One region of the Pandoraea sp. CB10b_02 genome, then DNA from elsewhere that is predicted to be linked to it. Evidence: predicted binding sites of a transcription regulator. Region 1 holds the regulator's gene; each other region holds the start of a gene.
What was found. The regulator LexA, encoded in region 1, represses DNA repair genes until DNA is damaged. The targets are predictions, from matches to a motif close to ACTGTATNNNNATACAGT.

Region 1 (4,670 bases):
CGGCGGCGACATTCGCTATTTCCATGAGGCCGTCGGCGCGGGACGCACCGACATCATGGATTTCTTTACCGATGAGTACCGGCTGAACTACGCCATCGCCACTTACCCGAAGCCCTACATCGCGTTGATGGACGGTGTGGTGATGGGGGGCGGCATGGGCATCTCGCAGGCAGCGGCGCTGCGCATCGTGACCGAAGCGACGCGCATGGCCATGCCGGAGACCGCCATCGGCCTGTTCCCGGACGTCGGCGGCGGCTATTTCCTCGCGAACCTCGCAGGCCATCTCGGCGAGTATCTCGGCACGACGGGCATCGTGTTCGGTGCAGTCGACGCGTGCGAGATCGGCCTGGCCGACGTGGTGCTGCCGCGCGCCTCGTTGCCCGCACTGTGCGAATTGCTGGCAAACGGTCAGTGGCAAGATGCGCAGGCCGTGCTCGACGCCGCCCGCGACTTTGCCCGCGAGAGCCTGCCTCCGGCCGGTCTGGCGCCGGGCAAGCTCGCGCCGTTGCGCGACGCCATCGACCACCATTTCGGGCAGCCCGACATGCCCGCCGTCCTTCGCTCGCTCAAACACGAAGCCCGTTGCGAATACTCGGGCTGGGCGCAGGAGACGGAGGAGTTGCTGCGCGCCAAGCGCTCGCCGCTGATGGTGTGCGTCACGCTGGAACAGGTGCGCCGTGCCCGCAAGCTGTCGCTGGCCGACGAGTTGCGCGAGGAGTGGCTGATGATGCGCAGCGTCTTCAATCTCGACGGCCGCATGGGCGCCGAAGGCGTGGAAGGGATTCGTGCTCTCGTCGTCGACAAGGACCACAAGCCGCGTTGGCAGCACGCAAGCATCGAGGCCGTGACGCGCGCCGACGTGGCGCGCTTCTTCGACGGAGAACGTCGCGGTGCGGATAACCCCTTGCGCGATCTGGGGCTGTGAGCGGGGCGGTGGCTGCCCGTCGCCAACCGGGCGCGGCAGCCGCCGGGGTTGGGTTGTGCCGGCGGCGCCGCCCGCCAGGCCTCGATGGTTGCCACGGCGGCTTGTGTCGCAAGCGGCCAGCCGCCGGCGTGGCGCCGCATAGCTGTGCCGCTCGCGCGTTACACGGCGGCCTGGCAGAACTGCTCGCCGACCGCCTGATCGAGCTTGCGGCACACGCCGGCGATGCTGCCCACCATCACGATATGCGACACGTCGCGATACACCCGCACGCCGTAGCCGGCGTCTTTCTCATGAACTTGCCGGCAAGTTGGCGCTTCTCGGCCGCGGACGTCGCGGGAGGCCTTGGCCGCCTTGCCGGCCGGGCACGCGCGCCGCGCGGTGGCCGCGACGGCGGACGTCAGCGTGCGCGAGAGCGCGGCGTTGCGCGTGCGGGCCGGCACGGTATATGAGCGGGCCATGGCCGGTGCGGCAGCAAACGGGCCGGACAGCGCCGAGAGGCCATACACCGCGGACAGCCGTGCCTGCGACGACACTCGAACGCGCGCTTCACCCAGCGACGCGCGCAGCAAACCAAAGAGTCGAGCCATGATGCGATCCTTCTTTCAATGTGGGTCGGAGGGGCGTGTCCGGTTGCATCGCTTCACAAATCACAAATTGCGGGCGCAGCAGGGCACGGGCGCCGGACCCAGCCCGGCGCAAACGGAAATGCCAATCTTCAGGGAGCGGGGCGTACCGCTTGCCGCGGCGCGCCCGGACAGACGCTTAGCGACCGCCTTGGATGCCGCTTGAATGCCGCATCAAGGGGTGCCTGGATATCGCGTCAGAGGTCGTTATTGCGGATCAGGCCGACCGCAATTCCCTCCAGGGCGAAGTCGCCGCTTCCTTCATCGACGCGGATATTCTCGAAATCGGGGTTCTCGGCGATGAGCTCGACCCCGCCCTTGATGCGGTGGAATCGCTTGACGGTCACGTCGTCGCCGATGCGCGCAACGACGATCTGGCCTTCGCGGGCGTCTGCCGCCTTCTGCACGGCAAGCAGATCGCCGTCGAGAATGCCGGCGTCGCGCATCGACATCCCGCGCACCTTCAGCAGGTAGTCCGGCTGCCGGGCGAACAGGTTTGGATCGCACTGGAAATTGCGTTCGATGTGCTCCTGCGCCAGGATCGGGCTGCCTGCGGCCACGCGCCCGACGAGCGGCAGCGACAACTGCATGAGGCCCATGTGCGGCAACGTGAACTGGTGCGAGCCACCCGCTTCGTCCAGGCGCTTGAGGCGGATGCCGCGCGACTGACCCGCCGCCAGCTCGATCACACCCTTTCGCGCCAGTGCCCGCAGATGCTCCTCTGCGGCGTTCGCCGAAGAGAAGCCGAGTTCGGCCGCAATCTCGGCGCGCGTGGGAGGAAAGCCGGTGCGCTCGATCGCTTGTCGGACCAATTCATAGACCTGCTGTTGACGGGCGGTAAGTTTGATCATGGCGTCACTGTATGGAAGCACAGGTGGCTGTATTTTTGTACAGTGTTTGCAAAAAGGCAAGTGAAAACTTCATGTACTGCATGAAGTGCTTGCGCGAATGCCGCGGTCTCGGGCGCGGGCGTGCCGTCAGCAGGAAATCGCTAATCCTTATTCCGGCATAAACAAAAGAAAAATAATTATTTTTAATTATTTAGTGCCCCCCATAGACTGGCCTCCTACCACACGTAAGCAAACGAGGAGTGCAAGTCATGAGCAAAGCAGCACGGGGATCGAAAGCTAAGCAGCTGGTGAGGGCGTTCGGGAAACTGGGTGCGGTGGCGCTGGCCGCGGGCATTGCCATTCAGGCGCACGCCGCGAGCGTGTCGCTGCTCAACGTGTCCTACGACCCGACGCGCGAGCTGTACGCCGACTACAACAAGGCCTTCGAAGCGCATTACAGGCAGGTCGCGGGCGATACGGTGAACGTGAAGGCCTCGCACGGCGGCTCGGGCAAGCAGGCCCGCACCGTGCTCGATGGCGCGCCTGCCGACGTGGTCACACTCGGCATTTCGGCCGACATCGACGAACTGGCGCAGGCCGGCCTCGTGAGCAAGGACTGGCAAAAGCGCCTGCCGGACAATGCCACGCCGTACACGTCGACGATCGTCCTGCTCGTGCGCAAGGGCAACCCGAAGCAGATCAAGGATTGGGGCGATCTCGTCAAGCCGGGCATCAGCGTCGTCACGCCGAACCCGAAGACTTCGGCCGGCGCGCGCTGGAACTATCTCGCCGCATGGCTGTACGCGCTCAAGCAGCCGGGCGGCAATGAGCAGAAGGCGCAGGAGTTCGTCAAGGCGCTGTACAAGAATGTCGGCGTGCTCGACTCGGGCGCGCGCGGCGCGACGACCACGTTCGTCGAGCGCGGCATTGGCGACGTGCTGATCGCCTGGGAAAACGAAGCGCTGCTCTCGGTAAAGGATCTCGGTCCGGACAAGTTCGACATCGTCGTGCCGTCCTCGTCGATCCTGACGGAGCCGCCGGTCGCCGTGGTCGACAAGAACGTCGACAAGCACGGCACGCGCAAGGTGGCCGAGGCCTATCTGCAATGGCTGTACTCGCCGCAAGGGCAGGAGATCGCCGCGAAGCACTTCTATCGTCCGCGTTCGCCGGAAATCGCGAAGAAGTATGAGGCGCAATATCCGAAGCTCAAGCTCTACACGGTCGACGCCGACCTGGGCGGCTGGACGAAGACGCAGGCGAAGCACTTCGCCGACGGCGGCATCTTCGACCAGATCTACACCAAGAAATAACGGCGCGACGAAGGAGACCCTCGCATGAGTACCGCACTGTTTCCTCTCTGGCGCAAGCCGAGTGCCTTGCCCGGCTTCGGCCTGACGATGGGCTACACCGTCGCGTACCTGAGCCTGGTGGTGCTGGTGCCGTTGCTCATGGTCTTCATCAAGGCGAGCTCGCTCGACTGGGCGAGCTTCGTCGCCGCGGTGGGTTCGCCGCGCGTGCTCGCGTCGTATCGCCTCACGTTCGGCATCTCGCTCGCGGCGGCCATGCTCAACGCCGTGTTCGGCTTCATCCTGGCGTGGGTGCTGGTGCGCTACACGTTCCCGGGCAAGCGGTTCGTCGACGCGCTCATCGACCTGCCGTTCGCGCTGCCTACCTCCGTGGCCGGCATCGTGCTGGCGGCCGTCTACGCGCCGAACGGCTGGATCGGCCGCTGGTTCGAGCCGCTCGGCATCAAGATCGCCTTCACGCCGCTGGGCATCTTCGTGGCGCTGACCTTCATCGGTCTGCCGTTCGTCGTGCGCACGCTCCAGCCCGTGCTCGAAGAGTTCGAACGCGAGCAGGAGGAGGCGGCGGCGTGCCTGGGCGCATCGCGCTGGCAGACGGTGCGCCACGTCATCCTGCCGGCCGTGCTGCCCGCGCTGCTGACAGGCTTCGCGCTGGCCTTCGCGCGCGCCGTCGGCGAATACGGTTCGGTCATCTTCATCGCAGGCAACATCCCGATGGTCTCGGAAATCACCTCGCTGCTCATCGTGACCAAGCTCGAGCAGTTCGATTACGCGGGCGCCGCGGCGCTGGCCGTGGTAATGCTGGGCATCTCCTTCGTGTTGCTGCTCCTCATCAATACCCTGCAATGGTGGCTGCAGAACCGCCATTCGGGTCGGCGCGCCGCCGGCGTGTGATTTCAGGGAACGCTTCCATCATGTCCGATTCACTCGCACTGTCGCCCGCCTTGCCGCACTCGAGCGCCGCACGCCGCGCCGACCCGACCGACGA
Region 2 (4,670 bases), on a different contig from region 1:
TTGCTCGGTCGGCGTGACGCGCGGCCCGCTGCGCGCGAACAGGGCGTAGCCGATTTCGGCCTCCAGCTCCTGAATCATGCGTGTGATGGCAGGCTGCGAGCGCCCGAGCAGACGCCCGGCGGCCGTGACGCTACCGGTCGACATGACTGCCGCGAAGGCTTCGAGTTGTCGTAGTTCCATCTGGCTGTCTGTGGCGACGAGGGTGAGTGCGGCGGCCGTGGGGAAGGGCGCCCCGCACGGACGGCAGGTTGGGCGCGCCTACGGCACCCACCCCGCGTGACGCATGCGCCGCCCCTCGACGTCGACGACGCCACGGCGCTGACCCCGCCGACCGCGCTGTATTCGGATTGCGTATTCTTCGACCTTTAGCATGCGTCTTGCAAATACTTAATATTTATATGCTCATGCCTGGGCGTGCAAAGGCGGGTTTTGCCTAGGTGACGGCGGAGAGAAATAAATAGCGGCGAATAGTGTCCAATAGTGCCCAATAGCGCCGAATGGCGGTGGAAAGGGGAGATCGCCCTGCGGGCGTCAATGAGCGTCAATGGGCGCCAATGTGCGTCCATGGGCGTTCATGGAGGTCAACGGGCGTCGAACGGCAGTCGGTACTGGGCGGGATTTTCGGGGCGTGGCGGCCGGCGCCGCAGCAGCGCCGGGTGATGCGGCTTTGCGGGTGTCGCCTCGGGCGGCTCGTCCGGGGTGAGGCGAAACGCGGGACGCGTCAGCCGCCACACGGCGAGCGGTGCGAGGCCGCCCGGCGTGCTTGCCGCGGCGCTGTCCTGTGCGAGCGAGGCGGCAAGGCGCCGTCCGAGCAGGCGATGGATATCTGGGTCGAAACCCGTGACGGCCGGCATGTCGTCGAGAAGTGCATCGAGCGCCGCTTGCGACGTTACGCTGCCCAGGTATTGCCAGCGGTCGATGACGTGATATTCGACCTCCGGGCCGCCGTCAGCCGCGCCGGACGTGCTGCGTTCCTCGATGGCGATGGGGCCCTCGAACGGCCAGGTCTTCAGATGCATCGCGCACAGGGCCTCGCGCATGCGCGAGGTGTGGGCATCGAGCGGCGCCTCGCCGACGCACACGCCGTCGCATCGCTTCACCTGATAGCCGAAGCATGGCCGGCCCGCCGCGACCGTCTCCAGCCCGAGCTGCGCGCAGCACAGCCGATGCTCGTCGGCCAGCGCGCGCAGTGCGCTCTGGGCGCTGTTGCGCGACGTGAACGTGCCGTACAACGTGTCGGCGCTCGCGAAGTCGAGCGTCTTCGCATTGACGAGTTGCGGCGTGTCGTCCTCTGGGCGGAGCTGCCAGCTATAGAGACTCGACGCGCGGCGCAGCCGCCGGTTGTGAACCGGTTTCAGCTGTTTGACCAGTTGCGACTCGAGCAGCAGCGCGCCAAGCTCGCCCGCCGTGCGCCGCGCTTGCACGCGACGGATCTCCTGCGAGATGCGCAGGTCCTTGGCCACCTGGTGATCGCCGGAGAAGTGCGCGCGCACGCGCGCGCGGATATCGACGCTCTTGCCGACGTAGAGCAGCGTGTCGCCCTCGCCATAGAAAAGATACACGCCGGGACCATTGGGCAGTGCGTCGATCGCTTCGTCGGGCAGTTGTGGCGGCTGGCTCGATCGTTTCGTGACGCGCTGCACCGCCTGCCCGATCAGTTCGGGCGAGTAGATCGTGTGCAGTTTCTGCCAGAACTGCCACAGCAGATCGGCATCGGCCAGCGCCCGGTGGCGCCCGAGCGGCGCGAGGCCGAAGCGCGCGATGAGGGCGTCCAGGCCATGCCTGGCGGCCGACGGAAACAGCAGGCGTGACAGACGCACGGTGCATAGCACATCCGCCTGAAAGCGGATGCCCGCGCGCTTGAACTCGTTCTTTAGAAAGCCGTAGTCGAAGCGCGCGTTATGCGCCACGAACAGCTTGCCGTGCAGCCGCTCCGCGAGGCCCTCGGCCAGCGTGGCGAACGATGGCTGCCCACGCACCATGTCGTTCGTGATGCCGGTCAACTGCTGGATGAAGGGAGGAATCGGGGCGCCGGGGTCGAGCAGGGTGCTCCATGGTTCCACGCCGTGCGGCCCGACCTCGACCACGCCGATTTCGGTGACGCGATCGTCGAGCGCATTGCCGCCGGTCGTCTCCAGATCGACGAAAACCATGGGCGCGGGCAGCGAACGCGCGAGCGCGTCAGGGTCGACCGCTTCGGGCGCGGCATTCGTGGGTTCGGATTCGACGGCGTTTTCCATCAACTTGCTGTGTGTTGCTCCCAGACGCCGTAGCGCCCGCGTATCGTGCCGCTCAGGACGCCCGCGCCGTGCACTGCGGGCCGCCGGCAAGCGCGCTGGACGGGGGCGGTGCGGCAGACCCGGCGCGGTGGTGTGCCGCGGCCTCGTCCGCGTGCAGGTCCTCGCCGGCGAACGCGGCGACGATGGCGCGGAACACGGCGGGTGTCGGCGCGTCGGGCCACTGCAGGTCGACCGGCGCGTCGAGCGCCGGCAGTTCGCCGGCGCGGCGCAGGGCCTCGTCGCCGGGAAGACGCAGCACGCTCGCCAGCACCCAGGCTTCGTGCCGGGCGTGCAGGCCGAGATCGGCTTCCGCCTCGTCAGCGATGGCAAGCAGCGTGCGCCAGTCCAGCCCGACGGCCGGCGCACAGGCGCGCGCTGTCTCTGCATGGGCGGGGCCGGAACCGGCGGTGGAGGCGGAGGCATCTCCCGCGAATGTGTCCTGCCCGGTCAGACGGCGACGCTCGTAACGAGCGGCGATCTCGCGCACGATGCCGGCAAGGTCGCGTTCGGCGGCGCTCAGCGCCAGTTGATCCCAGTCGATGATTTCCATAAGACGTTCCTCGATTGGGTAACATGATACTGTATAAATCCACAGTGTGCTTGTCACGTAGCCGGGCCCCCCGTGCGTTGCCTTCGCCCTACGGCGCGCCGCTTCTCGACGCGCAATCGTCCCGTGTAATACTCTGCGCCATTCCCAACGCACAGGAGCTGCCTCCGATGTTGACCCTGTACACCTTCGGCCCCGCCTTCGGCATGCCCGACGCCAGTCCGTTCGTGGTGAAGGCCGAGATGCTGCTCAAGCTGGCCGGGCTGCCCTATCGCACCGACCGCAGCGGATTCCGGCGCGCTCCCAAGGGCAAGTTGCCGTATATCGACGACGGCGGGCAGATCGTGGCCGACTCGACGCTGATCCGGCTGCACATCGAACGCAAGTACGGATTCGATTTCGACGCGGGACTCACGCCCGAGCAACGCGGCGCGGCATGGATGTTCGAAAAGGCGCTGGAGGACCACTTCTACTGGCATGTGGTGCAGGCGCGCTGGTGCGACGACGGGAATTTCGCCAGGGGACCGGCGTCGTTCTTCAAGGCGATTCCCTGGCCGGTGCGCCCCCTCGTACAGACGCTCATTCGCCGCAAGATCCGCGGCACGCTGCATGGGCAGGGCACGTCGCGCTTCACGCCCCAGGAGCAGTCGCAAATCCTCGCGCGCGGCGCACAGGCGGCCGCGGAACTGCTCGGCGACAAACCGTATTTCTTTGGCGACAAGCCATGCGGCGCGGACGCCACGGCCTTCGGTTTCATCGCGAGCGCGGTGTCGCCGCACTTCGAGATGACGCTGCGGCACGAGACCGAAAAGCACGCAAACCTGAGCGCATACGTGCAGCGCATGCGCGCCGAGTTCTTCCCGGACGGCTCGGACGGCTCGGCGAAGTGAGCGCGGTGCCGACACGGGGGCGTGGAGCACCGGGAGGGCCAAGTCGCGTGCGGCGGGCGGCAGACGGCGTGCGGCGCCGTAGCCGGGGCGGCCCGGCGGCGTGGGCTCAGCCCGCCTCGGGGGCCGTTTCGTCGTTGGACAACACGTCGGAGAGCACCAGATTGCGACCCGAGATCTTGGCGGCATACAGCGCGCGATCGGCGCGCATGCACAGCGCTTCCAGGCTCTCGTGCTCGTGCCACGTGGCCACGCCGCCGCTCAGCGTGTAGTGGCAGACGCCGAACGGCCCGGCCACCAGATGGCGGCTCGCCTGAGTGCGCAGACGCTCGGCGATGCGAATCGCTCCCGGGGTATCGGTGCCGGGCAGCAGCACGGCGAATTCCTCTCCGCCCAGACGCCCGAAAACGTCGCCCTCGCGCAGACTGTCGCGCACGAGCTTCACGAACTCGCGCAGGACCGTGTCGCCTCCCGCGTGACCATGTGTGTCGTTGATCTGCTTGAAGTGATCGAGATCGATGACGATGATCGATAGCGGCCAGCCGCGCGCCAGGGCGCGTCCCATTTCCTGGCGCGCCAGCAGGTCGAAGTGCTTGCGCGAGAGCGCCCCCGTCAGATAGTCGCGATTGGCGGCCTCCTCGGCCGTGGCAAGCATGGCGTCGTGAATCATCAGCACAGAGCCCATCGTCATCGCGGGCATCACGATCGTGCCGATGGTCAGCATGACGGCATTGAACGTTGTCGGGGCGAATACCTCGGGCCCGGGAGCGGGCGCCATGCCGAAGATCAGGCCTCGTATCGCATGACCGATGGCGAACGCCGTTGCCAGACCTGCGGTGAGCCAATAGTTGTACGGGTGCCGGCGCGGCGGGATGTGCCGCACGATCAGCACGGCCGTGGCGAGCAGGACCGCTGCGTGGAAAGCGGAGACGACGACGACGCGCGCCTGCGGATTGT
Region 3 (4,670 bases), on a different contig from region 1:
GTTCCGGGCCGCTCACCAGTTGCAGCGGCCCCTGCCGCCACGGCCGCTCGTGCAGCACGCTCAAGCGCTGCGGTGCGTCGAGCAGCCACGCCGGGCGCGGCGGCAATCCGGCGCGGCGCTCGCCCGCGCCCTGCCCGCCGCACGCGGTACTGCCGAGCGCACCATACGGCACGCTGGCAAAGGCCCGCTCCGGCCGATGATCCTCACGCACCTGAAGCCGCAGCACCTGCTCGTCGCCAAGACGGGCGGCCACACGTTCCATCAACTGCACGAAGTCCTGCCGGGCGCGTCCCGGCTCGGGCAGCAGCGAGCCGCTGCGCAGCTCGTGGGCACTCGTATGCGCGACGTCGAGCCGCAGCGTGAGCACCGGCGCGACCAGTGGCGAGCGAGCCAGCCGCTCCTTGCATAACGACAACAGATGCGCGGGGGCCGCGCTCGCTTCGGCCAGACGGATCTCCAAGCGCGTAGGCGCGAGCGTGTGCCGGCCAACGGGCTCATGTTCGAGCACGAGCGTCAGCGCGCGGGCCGCAAGCTGCCCGGCGCCGAGCCAGCCGGTGAGCTGGGCGAGCAGACGGCGCAGGCCGAAGAGCAGCACCTCGATATCGTGAGTGAGCGAAGGCAACGGCAACACCGCCTCGAAGTGCGGCGGCGCGCGATACCAGTCCGGCGCTTCGGGGGCTTCGCCATAGGCGCGGGCAAGCGCGGCCGGCAGCGCCGGCCCGCAACGACGTCTCACGCCCGCGGCGGGCAGCCCGCGCAATTCGCCCAGCGTCGCGCATCCGATCTGCGCGAGCCAGTCCAGCCACGGCTGCGCCTCGGGCAGCAGCACGACCGGCAGCGAATCGAGTTGCTTCGGCAGATCCGCCGGTAAGGGCGGCAACGTGGGTGCGAACGCCCGCGGCGCGGTGCATGCCGCTGATACTCCCGATGCCGTGGATACCGCAATCCCGGCCAGCGCCCGGTGATCGGAAGCGCGCGCCTGCATCGCCGCCTGCAACTGACAGGGGGCGGGGCCATGGGAATCGACATGCCGGGGCACGGCGCTGGCGGCGCGCGCCAGCAACGCCGCCGCACTGGCCGTGGCGGCAACGCCCAGCGAGGCCCGATGCCCGAGCGCTTCGGCACTCTCGAGCACCTGCGCGCACAACGACGCAAGCCCGCCGAACAGGCGCAGACTCGGCGCCGCATCGAGCAGCACGCAGTGCGGCGAGGCGATGGCGACATCGGGGCCGAAGCGCAGCAGCGCCAGCGCCAAGGCTTCGAGGGCCTGCATCTCGGCGGCTTCGTCGCGGTCGTGAAATCGGGCCTGCGGCAGCAACGCCAGCACGCCGCCGCGACGCATGCCGGATTGCACGCCGGCGGCCTGCGCCGCCTCGCTCGCCTGCCACACACGCGACTGCGCCAGCACGACCGTCGTGTCCACGGGCATGCCCGGGGCGTCAGTCTGCAGGCGCGCCGATGCGATCTCGAGCGCCAGATACGGCAGGTGCAGGGCGATCCAGCAAGCCATGCGCAACTCCAGAAACAGCAGCAGAAACAGAAAACGAAGGGCTCGAAACGGCCCGGCGGGCTTCCCCTGAGGAGTCGGAAGTGACGGGGGGAACGGAAGTGGCAGGCGCCGGTGCGTCGCGGCGCGCCACGCCCGCCGCGGGTTGCGACGCCCGCGTATAGGGTGCGGGCAGCGTCAGCCAGAGCGGCTCGAGCCGGGGCGGCCCGCGCCGTTTATGAAACTGCACCCCCAGACGGCTGCCCTGGCCGACGCTCAGCCCCAGCCGCAATGGCGCGGCGGACGCCGTGGCCGCCGCCGCGCGCGGGCGCATCACCCAGGCCAGCGTCTGGCCACCGCCGGCAGCGACCTGCAAGCGCCGGATCTGCTCGGGCGTGGCCGCCGGCAGCCATGCCAGCACGGCGCCGCAGCACGCACTCTTGAGTGCCTGCTCGGCACACCAGAGCATGTCCCGATCCTCGGCGCGCGCACTGCCGCCCCCCCGTTCCCTTCGCTCCCCGCGCGCCTTCGGCGCCCCCGACATCTTTCGCGCCGGCCGCACCACCACGCTGAGCCAGCGCAGGTCGATGCCCCACCCCGCCAACGCGGGTGCATACGGCAGCATCGGCGGCGCAATCACCATCACCGGCTGGCCCGCCTGGGTGAGATCGCGCAGCACCGGCGCCAGCAGCCGCCATTCCCCAATGCCCGGTCGGTCGCTTAGCAATTCCGTCACCGCACCATGCGGCCACCCGGCGCCGGGCAACTCGGCGTCGAGCGCGGCAAAGCCGGAACGATGGCCAGCGCGGCGGCAATGCGCCAGTTCACTGGCGCGCCACAGCCCGGCAGGCAGAGACGAAAGTGACAGGGTCATGGTGCACCCAAATACTGTATGAATGTACAGTATAGCAGTTCATGCGCACTTTACGTGACTTCCGCCGCGACGCCATGCTTGCGGCTTGCCGCAAGGCCGGCTACCGTGAGTGTCATTCCTCGTCTGCCCAGCCAGTCCCCTCTTCATGCCGCTGCCGACTACCGCCACCGCCCCGTTCTGTCCCGCCGAAGTCAAAGGCAGCATCGTCATTGACGCCCGCGAATCACGCTGGACGAAACTCAAGCGCTTTGCCGGTCCGGGACTGCTCGTGGCCATCGGCTACATGGATCCGGGCAACTGGGCCACGGACATTCAGGCGGGGTCGCAATTCGGTTACGCGCTACTCTGGGTGGTGGCGCTATCGAGCCTCGCGGCCATCTTTCTCCAGATGCTCGCCGCCCGGCTCGGCCTCGTGGCCGGACGCGACCTCGCCCAAGCGAGCTACGATCGCTACGGACGCACGGGGCGCGTCGTGCAATGGATCACCGCCGAGATATCGATCATCGCCTGCGACATTGCCGAGGTGCTCGGCTGTGCTCTCGCCTTCAAGCTGCTGCTCGGTGTGCCGCTCGCCTGGGGCATCGTGCTCACCGCGCTCGACACGATGATCGTGCTGGGCCTGCAGGGCAAAGGCTTTCGGCAGATCGAAGCCATCGTGTTCGGGCTCATCGGCACGATGGCCTTTTGCTTCGTCGCGCAAGTCGCGATGGTGCCGCCCGACTGGCACGCCGTGGCCGCCGGTCTCGTGCCCGGCGCGCCGAGCCACGACCGGCGCGACGCCATCGTACTGGCGCTGGGCATCGTGGGCGCGACGATCATGCCGCACAACCTGTATCTGCACTCGTCAGTCGTACAGACGCGCCGCGTGAGCGGCGGCAAGCGCGGTCAGGTCCACGACACCCTCGCACTGGTACGCATCGACACATGGGTCTCGCTCATGCTGGCGATGTGTGTGAATGCGGCAATTCTGATTCTTGCCGGCTCTGCCTTTCACGCGAGCGGCCAGACTCACGTCGCCGATATCGAGCAGGCCTACCAGCTCATCACGCCGATCGCCGGCAGCGCCGCCGCGTTCCTGTTCGGCATTGCGCTGCTCGCTTCCGGGCAAAGTTCGACGCTCACCGGCACCATCGCGGGGCAGGTCATCATGGACGGCTTCCTGCATCTGAAGATTCCTTGCTACCAGCGACGGCTGATCACGCGCGGACTGGCGCTCGTGCCTGCACTGATCGGCGTGCTGTGGCTCGGCGAGGGCTCCGTGGGCAAGCTGCTCGTGTGGAGTCAGGTGCTGCTCAGTCTGCAACTGCCGTTCGCGATGTGGCCGCTCATCCGTTCGGTGAGCGATTCGCGCGTGATGGGCGGCAATGCCATCAGATGGCCGACGCAGGTCGCGGCCTGGACGCTCTTCGCGGTCATCACCGCCACCAATCTGCTGCTGATCTTCGGCCTCGACTGATGAAAAGGAACGGCGCCCCCCAAGGGCGAGAACGGCGGGCGAGAACGGCATGGCCTATGACTTTCCGGAGCATACGCATGCCCCTGCCGCATGCTAAGATCAGCACCCCTTACCAGGTCTTACAAGTCAAAAAGCGCAGTATTCCGTAAGGGGATCAGACACCCTCAGCAGGACGGCGCCGCCGGGCGTCGCCGCCTGCCGGGTCACAACATCTACAGGGGTATCACCGTGCAGAAGAAGTCCAGCATCGCACTGCTCAGCGCCGCCATGCTCGCTGTCGGCGTGCTCGGCGGTTGCGCCACAGAGAGCTCGCGTTCCGTGCAGGTCGCCAAGGTCGAAAGCGCCAGCCGTCCATACGTCGGCACACGCACACCGATCGCCGTCGGCAAGTTCGACAACCGTTCCGCGTACATGCGCGGCGTCTTTTCCGATAACGTCGATCGTCTCGGCAGCCAGGCCAAGACGATCCTGATCACGCATCTGCAACAGACCCAGCGCTTTAACGTGCTCGACCGCGACAACATGGCCGAGATCCGTCAGGAAGCCGACATCAAGAAAACCCAGCAAACGCTCAAGGGCGCCGACTACGTGATCACCGGCGACGTCGTGGAGTTCGGTCGCAAGGAAGTGGGCGACAAGCAGTTGTTCGGCATCCTCGGCCGCGGCCGCGAGCAGATCGCTTACGCCAAGGTCAACCTGAACGTGGTCAACATCGCCACGTCGGAAGTCGTCTATTCGAGCGGTGGCGCGGGCGAATTCGCCCTGTCCAACCGCGAAGTGATCGGCTTTGGCGGCACGGCCGGTTACGACTCGACGCTCAACGGCAAGGTGCTCGATCTCGCCATGCGCGAGGC

Region 2: the regulator LexA is predicted to act here: its motif matches at 2,858-2,875, upstream of CDN36_RS09195 (DUF2471 family protein).
Region 3: the regulator LexA is predicted to act here: its motif matches at 2,374-2,391, upstream of imuA (translesion DNA synthesis-associated protein ImuA).

The regions. Positions count from the first base shown of each region.
Region 1 covers NZ_NJGW02000009.1:129,305-133,974, reverse strand. The annotation lists gene CDN36_RS11975 (enoyl-CoA hydratase/isomerase family protein) at 1-925, shown strand, start outside; gene CDN36_RS11970 (hypothetical protein) at 1,084-1,512, opposite strand; gene lexA (transcriptional repressor LexA) at 1,746-2,399, opposite strand; gene CDN36_RS11960 (sulfate ABC transporter substrate-binding protein) at 2,648-3,688, shown strand; gene cysT (sulfate ABC transporter permease subunit CysT) at 3,713-4,576, shown strand; gene cysW (sulfate ABC transporter permease subunit CysW) at 4,597-4,670, shown strand, end outside.
Region 2 covers NZ_NJGW02000007.1:10,891-15,560, forward strand. The annotation lists gene CDN36_RS09185 (LysR family transcriptional regulator) at 1-180, opposite strand, end outside; gene CDN36_RS09190 (exonuclease domain-containing protein) at 582-2,240, opposite strand; gene CDN36_RS09195 (DUF2471 family protein) at 2,293-2,829, opposite strand; gene CDN36_RS09200 (glutathione S-transferase C-terminal domain-containing protein) at 2,997-3,716, shown strand; gene CDN36_RS09205 (GGDEF domain-containing protein) at 3,823-4,670, opposite strand, start outside.
Region 3 covers NZ_NJGW02000011.1:78,689-83,358, reverse strand. The annotation lists gene CDN36_RS13790 (Y-family DNA polymerase) at 1-1,510, opposite strand, end outside; gene imuA (translesion DNA synthesis-associated protein ImuA) at 1,440-2,360, opposite strand; gene CDN36_RS13780 (Nramp family divalent metal transporter) at 2,506-3,816, shown strand; gene CDN36_RS13775 (CsgG/HfaB family protein) at 4,084-4,670, shown strand, end outside.